Regions from separate parts of the Stackebrandtia sp. genome, predicted to be linked through region 2. Evidence: riboswitches for the same ligand, from Rfam matches in the RefSeq annotation. Region 2 holds a riboswitch; the other holds the start of a gene.
What was found. A riboswitch is a leader RNA that binds a small molecule or an ion and turns the genes downstream of it on or off. The one in region 2 is predicted to bind cyclic di-AMP.

Region 1 (3,932 bases), on a different contig from region 2:
CAGTCCGAGCTGTTCCCCACGGCCGACGAGACGCGGACCGCCAGCGACCCGACGAACCCGCGCGCCCTGTTCGTCAACTGGAAGCCCACCGGGGCCAGCTGGGCCGAGATCGCCAAGGGCGATCCGACCATCGACGCCTTCCTGGACAAGGTGGGCGCGCACGTCGCGCGCGACTTCGGAGACCGCCCGTTCTTCTTCACCGTCCACCACGAACCCGAGGACAACGTCAACCCGGACCCGAACTCCGGCTACACCGCCTCCGACTACGCGGCGATGTATCGGCACGTCATCGAGCGGCTGCGCGCGGCCGGGGCGACCCACATGATCTCGGTGATGGTCTACATGGCCTACATCAAGTGGACCCAGGAGCCGTGGCACGACCAGCTGTACCCCGGTAACGACGTGGTCGACTGGATCGCCTGGGACACCTACGGCTACAGCGATCCCGGCTACGGCAACGGTGACTTCGCCGAGCTGGTGGACCGGGTCGGCAGCCACGGCCAGAGCTGGCCGGGCTTCTACCGCTGGGCGGCCGAGAAGTTCCCGTCCAAGCCGTTGATGGTCGCCGAGTGGGGGGTCTGGTATTCGTCCAGCAGCCCCCAGCACCAGGCGGACGTCTTCAACGGGGCGGTGGCCCAGATGGCGCACTTCCCGCGGCTGAAGGCGCTGGTGTACTTCGAGTCGTCCAGCGCCGAGGGGCGGGATTCCCGGGTGGACATCAACTCCGGCAGTCTGGACGCCTACCGGCGCTTCGCCGACTCGCGGCCGTTCTCGGTGAATCTCACGGTGCCGGGCGCGACGAAGTAGGGGTGTGTCGCGGTAGACCTTGTGCCCGGACCGCGTCGGCGATATAGTTAGCTCAGCTAATTAGTTTAACTAACTATCTGGAGTCTCCGTGGACACCCGAGAACTCGCCGCCGACGTCAACCAGACCCTGCGCGACGCCATTCTCCTGCTGCGCCGCGTCTCGGCCGACGCCGACATCTCGACGCCCCGCCTGGCCGTGCTGGGCTCGCTCGCGGAGAACTCGCGCCGCATGAGCGAACTGGCGCACGAACACGGCGTCCGACTGCCCACCATGACCGCGCAGGTCAACCGCCTGGAACGCGACGGACTGGTCGAACGCGGCCGCGGCGACGACGACGCCCGCGTGGTCACCGTGGCCATCACCGAACGCGGGCGCGAAGCCCTGCGGGCCGGACGGGCCGTGCGCATCGACTACCTCGCCGAGCGGCTGTCCACCCTCACCGCCTCCGAACGCCGCGCCATCGCCGCGGCCCTGCCGGCACTCGCCCGATTGAGCAAAGGAGCCTGACCTCACATGTCCTCCCACCCCCAAAACGCCTCCGGCGGCATCCTGCGTCAGCCCGCCGCCGTGTGGGCCACCGCCTTCGCCGCCGTCGTGGCCTTCATGGGCATCGGCCTGGTCGACCCGATCCTGCCGTCCATCGCCAAGGGCCTGAAGGCATCGCCCAGCCAGGTGTCGCTGCTGTTCACCAGCTACTTCGCCGTCACCGCCGTGGCCATGCTCATCACCGGATTCGTCTCCAGCCGGATCGGCGGCAAGAAGACCCTCCTGATCGGACTGGGCATCGTGGTGGTGTTCGCGTCGCTGTCGGGAACCTCCGACAGCGTCGCCGAACTGGTCGGTTTCCGGGCCGGATGGGGACTGGGCAACGCGATCTTCGTGGCCACGGCGCTGGCCGTCATCGTCGGCGCCGCCTCCGGCGGGGCCGAGGCCGCCATCCTGCTGTACGAGGCCGCCCTCGGTCTCGGCATCTCGATGGGGCCGCTGGTCGGGGCGCTGCTGGGGGACTGGCACTGGCGCTTCCCCTTCTTCGGCACCGCCGCCCTGATGGCCATCGGATTCATCCTGATCGCCACGCTGTTGCGCGGCGAGACCACCTCGCGGGTCAAGACCCGCCTCACCGACCCGCTGCGCGCCCTGGCCCACGGCGGACTGTCCACAACGGCCATCGCCGCGGTGTTCTACAACTTCGCGTTCTTCACCGTCCTGTCGTACACCCCGTTCGTCCTGGGCATGAGCGCCTACGGCATCGGCGCGGTCTTCTTCGGCTGGGGCGTGGCCGTGGCCGTCAGCTCCGTGTTCATCGCTCCGCAGCTGCAACGCCGCATAGGCTCGGTCAACACGATGTACGTCGCTTTGGGCCTGCTGGTGATCTGCCTGACCGGCATCGGTCTGTCGGGCACCGCCGGCGTCGTCACCTTCACCGTGCTGACCGGCTTCGCCATCGGCGTCAACAACACCGTGTTCACCGAGGCCGCCATGGAGGTGTCCGACGCGCCGCGCCCCGTGGCCTCGGCGGGCTACAACTTCGTGCGCTGGGCGGGCGCCGCCCTGGCCCCGTACATCGCCAGCAAGCTGGGAGAGGACATCGACCCGGTCGTGCCGTACCTGCTGGGTGCGGCCTGCTGTGTGGCGGGCATCGTGGTGCTGGCGGTGCGGCGCTCCCACCTGTCCACCTTGGACGAAGTGGACGTCGATCACGACTACCACGACGCCGAAACCGTTGCCGCGTAAGAGCGCGTGCTGTAACCGACACGGGCAGTATTGTTGCCGATTCGTGATCGCCGCCTTGTCCCGCTGGAAGCGACCCGCTAGGGTGGCCTGGGGCCGCCGCCCGATTGCCGCCGCACCCGGCGCAGGCAACGGCGGCCCACCGCCGAGTCATCCTCCGGGATGAGCCGGGGACCCACCGCCTCGCGCCCCCGCGAGGACCGGGGTGAATCCGCGCCACGCGCGGTAGGGCAGTCTCGCAGCCCGAACCCGACAGCTAACTCGGTAGGCGGACGAGACGAAAGCGCACTTACGTGAAGCGAATGGCCACCCGATTGCCGCTGGTGTTGGCGATTATCGCCGCCCTCGGCCTGCTCGTCGGCCCGGTGACCTCGTCGCCGGCATACGCCGACGACGAAAAGGTCAAACTGAACAAGAAGCTCGAAGCGGCCAACAAGGACTACGTCAAGGCCAAGAAGAAGGTCGAGGCCGCCAACAAGCGCCAGAAGCGGCTGCGCGCCGACATCGCCCGGGACAAGAAGCAGATCGACAAGCTGTCCGACGACATCGGCGACTTCGCCGAGGCGATGTACATGAGCGGCGGGCTGTCCACCGCCACCGCGGTGCTGAGCGCCGGCTCCCCCGACACCGCCATCGACAGCCTGTCGACGGTCAACTACCTGGGCGAGCAGAGCGCCGGCGGCCTCAACAAGTTGAAGGCCGCCGCCGAGGACCTGGACGCCGCGAAGGACTCGCTGGCCGACCAGATCGACGCCGCCAAGAAGGCCGCCGCCAAGAAGAAGAAGGCCAAGGAGAGGGCGCAGGCCGCCGTCGACAAGGCCAACGGCGGGCCGAGCTCCGGCAGCGGCGGGGCCGCCTCCCCCTTCCCCGGCGGCGGATCGGGCTGCTCCGAAAACGATCCGACCGGCACCGGCGGTTGCGTCACCCCCCGGATGCTGCACGCCTACAACGAGGTGCGGAAGGCCGGGTATACCCGCTACACCAAGTGTTGGCGGCAGGAGAGCAGCAGCCAGGGCGAGCACGGCTTGGGCCGCGCCTGCGACTTCTCGGTGTCCACCGGCGGTTTCGGCGGCGTGGCCAGCGGGGGCGACAAGGAGTACGGCAACAATCTGGCGGGTTGGGCGGTGAACAACGCGTCCGCCCTGGAGATCTATTACGTGATTTGGTACAACCGAATCTGGATGGCATCAACCGGCTGGGCGGACTATTCCAGCGGCCACACCGGCAATCCGTCGCAGGACCATACGAACCACGTCCATATATCGGTCAACTGACTCCAGAAAGACTCGTGCGTGACTACCCCCATCGGACGCCGCTTGACGGTGCTTATGGCAGTGCTGTGCGCTTTGATCCTGATCCCCTTCGCCACCCCCGCCTACGCCAAGGGCGAGGG
Region 2 (3,932 bases):
ACGTCGGGCACCGACGGCACGGACGGTGCCGCCGGTTCGGCCTGCGCCGCGGTCGATGTGAGCCCCAGTGCCGCGATACCCACGCCGCTGGCGATCAACAGTCCCGCAATGGTGCGTGAGGTGACCCTCATGTGTTCCCCCTGGATCCTCGCGAATCACGCGTGGTGATCTGTCGATTTTCACCGTAGGTGACTTCGGACACTCGTGTTTCGCGAATCGGGGATCCGGTCGTTACCGACGCTCAGCCCGGGCGCCCGTAACCGACGATCGGTCCCTGATCGATGGTCGCCACCCGCACCGTCTGCCCCTCGTTCGGGGCGTGAATGATCTTGCCGTCGCCGACGTACATCCCGACATGGTGGATGTCGGAGTAATAGAACACCAGGTCCCCGGGCTGGAGCTCGCCGCGGCTCACGTGGGCGATCGTGGCGTACTGCGCCGAGGCGCTGTGCGGCAGGCTCACCCCCGCCGCACCCCAGGCCGCGCTGGTCAGCCCGGAGCAGTCGTAGCCCGGGTTGCCGGTGCCTCCCCATTGGTACGGGGCACCCAGCGCGCCGTTGGCGTAGCTCACCGCCGTGGCGGCGGCACCGGCGCTGCCGCCGGGGACCGGGGGAGCCTTCAGCCCGGGCGTGTCCTGATAGCCCTGTCCCATGGCGTTGTCGCGCAGCCGGCGCAGGGACGCCTGGTCGGCGCGGATCGCGGCTTCCTTCTTGTGCTTGCGGGACTCCAGCCGGGCGCGCTCGCTCGACAGGTCCTTGATCTTCGCCGACTCGGTGTCCAGCAGCCTGGTCGCCTCGGTCAGCCGCGACACCTTGGTCTCGCGGTCGGCGGCCAGATAGTCCAGGGTCGACATCCGATCGGCGAGGTCGTCGGGCGTGGCGCCCACGAACGGCGTCACCGTCACCCACGGCCCGCTCTCGTACAGGGAGGCCGACAGGTCGCCGACCTGGCGTTCGGACTCCCGCACGCGATCGCGCAGCGGCGTGATGGTCTCGCGGTCGGCGGCGTGCCGCTTCTTGAGGTGATGCAGCTTGTCGACGGTGTCGTCGTAGTCCTCGACGATGGCCTCGAGCTGCGAGGATGCCTTGTGGACTCGAGATTCGAGTTCCTTCATGGACGGCTGGGCGGAGGCGGTGCCCGCGTCCAGCAGCGTCATGGCCGCGCCGATGAGGCCGGCGACGAGCAGCGACGCCACCGTACGGCGATGAAATTGGGAAACGGTCGACATGACCGTGCTCCTGTGGGTCCCCGGGGGTGGTGACACATGCAGGGGTCAGCAGCTAGTGAGCGTACCACCACGCCCCCGGGGAGTCAGCGGCCGGATTCGGTTCCGGTAGGGGGAAGCGGCTAGGACGGACGCCCGTAACTGTTGATCGGCATGTCGTCCATGTTCGCCACCTGGACGTTTTCGCCCTCCTGCGGCGCGTGGACGACCTTGCCCTCACCGACGTACAACGCCACGTGGTGAATGTCGCCGTAGTAGAACACCAGGTCGCCGGGCGCCAGCTCGCTGCGCGAGACGCTGGCGGTCTCGTTGCGCTGCGCCGAGGCCTGGTGCGACAGGGAAACGCCGGCCTGCCGCCAGGACATCATGGTCAGACCCGAACAGTCCCAGGAGCCCGGACCGGCGGCGCCGTAGCTGTACGGCTCGCCGATCTGGTTCTCGGCGTAGGCGACCACGGCCTTGGCGTGCCCGGACGGCGGCGGAGCCGTGCCGCCGGAGCCGCTGCCGATGCCGTACTGGTCGCGCAGGTCCTGGAGGTGGTCCACCTCGGCCTGGATCTTGCCGCGCTTCTTGCTGATGTCGGACTTGGTGTGTTTCTGGTCGTCCTTCAGCTCCTCAAGGCTCTTGCGCTTCTCCTTGAGGTCCTTCACCGCGCCGATCTCGTCCGCGACATCGGCGGCCTGGGCCGCGTTGATGGCGCCCAACACGGAGATGCGCTTGAGGGCCTCCTCGGGGGAGTCGGCCAGGGCGCTGCCGGTGGCGGTGAGGTGGTTGCCGGAGGTGTAGGACTCGTAGGCGATGTCGCCCAGCAGGTCCTTGGCCTTGCCGGCCTCCTTCTCGAGCTTCGGGAGGTCCTTCTTGATCTTGCTGATCTTCTTCTCGGTGGCCTTGAGGTCTGCCTTGGCACCGTTGTACTTCTCGGTGATCTTCTCCAGGTCGTTGCCCTTGTCCTTCAGTTCCTTCTTGACCTCGGACAGCGAGGAGGGATCGGCGGAGGCGGGGGCGGACGCGGGGACCGTCACGAACAGCAATGTGGCGGCTGCCGCGGCGATGAAGGCGAAACGCTTGTTCACCGGCAGTCGTGCTCCTTCTTCCTTCAACCGCCTACCGGGTTAGCTGACGGGTTCGGGCGGGAAGAAGCACATCTCGATCGCCCTACCATCGACCCGCCGTTTTCCACAGCGGACCGTCGGATTCACCCCGGGGAACCTGGGTCCCCGGCTCGCCGCTCGCGCGGCGACTCGGCGGTGTCTTCCGGTGCCGCCTGGAATGGCGAACGGGGGTCCGGACATGACAGCCCCCAAGACTAGAGGGGCGCGGCGAGGATCAGCAAGGTCTGGGAGGCTGTTATTTGCCCTGCGCGGCAAGATTTTTCCCCGAAACAACACTGCGGTGTCGGCGGTTTACGCAACGATGTCAACGGTGGCGGTTTTTACCCCCAGGGGGTATAGTGAGCGACGGAGGTTTTCATGACCGAGTACTGGTATTCCACGGACCGTGACGCGCTACTCAAGCGGCTTCGCCGCGTCGAGGGGCAGGTACGCGGTATCCAACGCATGGTCGACGAGGACACCTACTGCATCGACATATTGACCCAGATTTCGGCGGCCAACAAGGCGCTGCAGGCGGTGGCGCTCAACCTGCTGGAGGGACATCTGGGCCACTGTGTCGCCGAGGCGACCGCCAAGGGCGGTGACGAGGCCGCCGAGAAGGTGAAGGAGGCGTCCGAGGCGATCGCCCGGCTGGTTCGCTCATAACAGTCGCAAATGGAGGAAAGATCGTGACCACCCGGACCTACAAAGTCACCGGAATGACCTGCGAGCACTGCGTCAACGCGGTCAAGGGCGAACTGTCCGAAATCGACGGCGTGACCGCCGTCGACGTCGACCTGGCGGCCGGCGCGGTGACGGTGACGTCCCGCGAGGCGCTGGAATCCGACACCGTCGGTGCCGCCGTGGACGAGGCGGGCTACGCGTTGGCCGGTACCGTCGACTGAGTGAGGCTTCCGAAGCTCCCCGAAGCGCTGCATCGCTACGCGCCGATCATCGTCGGCGCCGTGGTGGCGGCGCTTCTGGTCGGCGTGGGGGTCGGCCGGCTCTCGGCGCCCATCAAGGACACCGCGAACCCGTCGGCCTCCGGCACCACCGGCCCGCCCTCGGTGGCGCCCGACGGCCACATCCACGGCATGGGCTCGATGCCGGGCATGGGCGGCGCCGGAACGCCCGGGGTCGGGGGCCAGTCGCTGTCGGAATCGGGGTACACCCTGGTTCCCGGCCGCACCAAGGTCTCCGCCAGCCCGAAGCCGCGCCCCTGGACCTTCAGCATCATCGACGCCGAGGGAAAGCCGGTCACGAAGTTCACGCGGGTGCACACCAAGCTGCTGCACCTGTTCGTGGTGCGCCGCGACATGACCGGTTTTCAACACATTCACCCGAAGCTGGATGCCAAGACGGGCAGGTGGAGCATTGACATCCGCTTTGACGCCCCCGGGACGTGGCGGGTCATCGCGGACTTCGCGGTGAAGACGTCCAAGGGACCCGTCGGTCTCGCGTTGGGAACCGACGTCACCGTTCCCGGAGAGTACGAACCGAGGTCGCTGCCCAAACCGTCCACCAACGACTCCGTCGACGGCCTCAAGGCGAGCATGGAGTTCAAGCCCAAGATCGGCGTGTCCGAGCCGCTGCTGTTGACGGTCACCGCGCACGGC

Region 1: it holds a riboswitch for cyclic di-AMP, as region 2 does, so the genes downstream of both, VE172_RS04530 (coiled-coil domain-containing protein) here and VE172_RS07065 (C40 family peptidase) in region 2, are expected to answer to the same signal.

Annotation. Positions count from the first base shown of each region.
Region 1 is NZ_DASQPW010000062.1:10,990-14,921, forward strand. It holds gene VE172_RS04515 (CBM96 family carbohydrate-binding protein) at 1-807, shown strand, start outside; gene VE172_RS04520 (MarR family winged helix-turn-helix transcriptional regulator) at 896-1,315, shown strand; gene VE172_RS04525 (MFS transporter) at 1,322-2,542, shown strand; cyclic di-AMP (ydaO/yuaA leader) riboswitch at 2,673-2,823, shown strand; gene VE172_RS04530 (coiled-coil domain-containing protein) at 2,842-3,813, shown strand; partial or broken gene VE172_RS04535 (hypothetical protein) at 3,832-3,932, shown strand, end outside.
Region 2 is NZ_DASQPW010000094.1:1,148-5,079, reverse strand. It holds gene VE172_RS07070 (C40 family peptidase) at 242-1,228, opposite strand; gene VE172_RS07065 (C40 family peptidase) at 1,348-2,298, opposite strand; cyclic di-AMP (ydaO/yuaA leader) riboswitch at 2,312-2,482, opposite strand; gene VE172_RS07060 (metal-sensitive transcriptional regulator) at 2,695-2,982, shown strand; gene VE172_RS07055 (heavy-metal-associated domain-containing protein) at 3,006-3,221, shown strand; gene VE172_RS07050 (hypothetical protein) at 3,222-3,932, shown strand, end outside.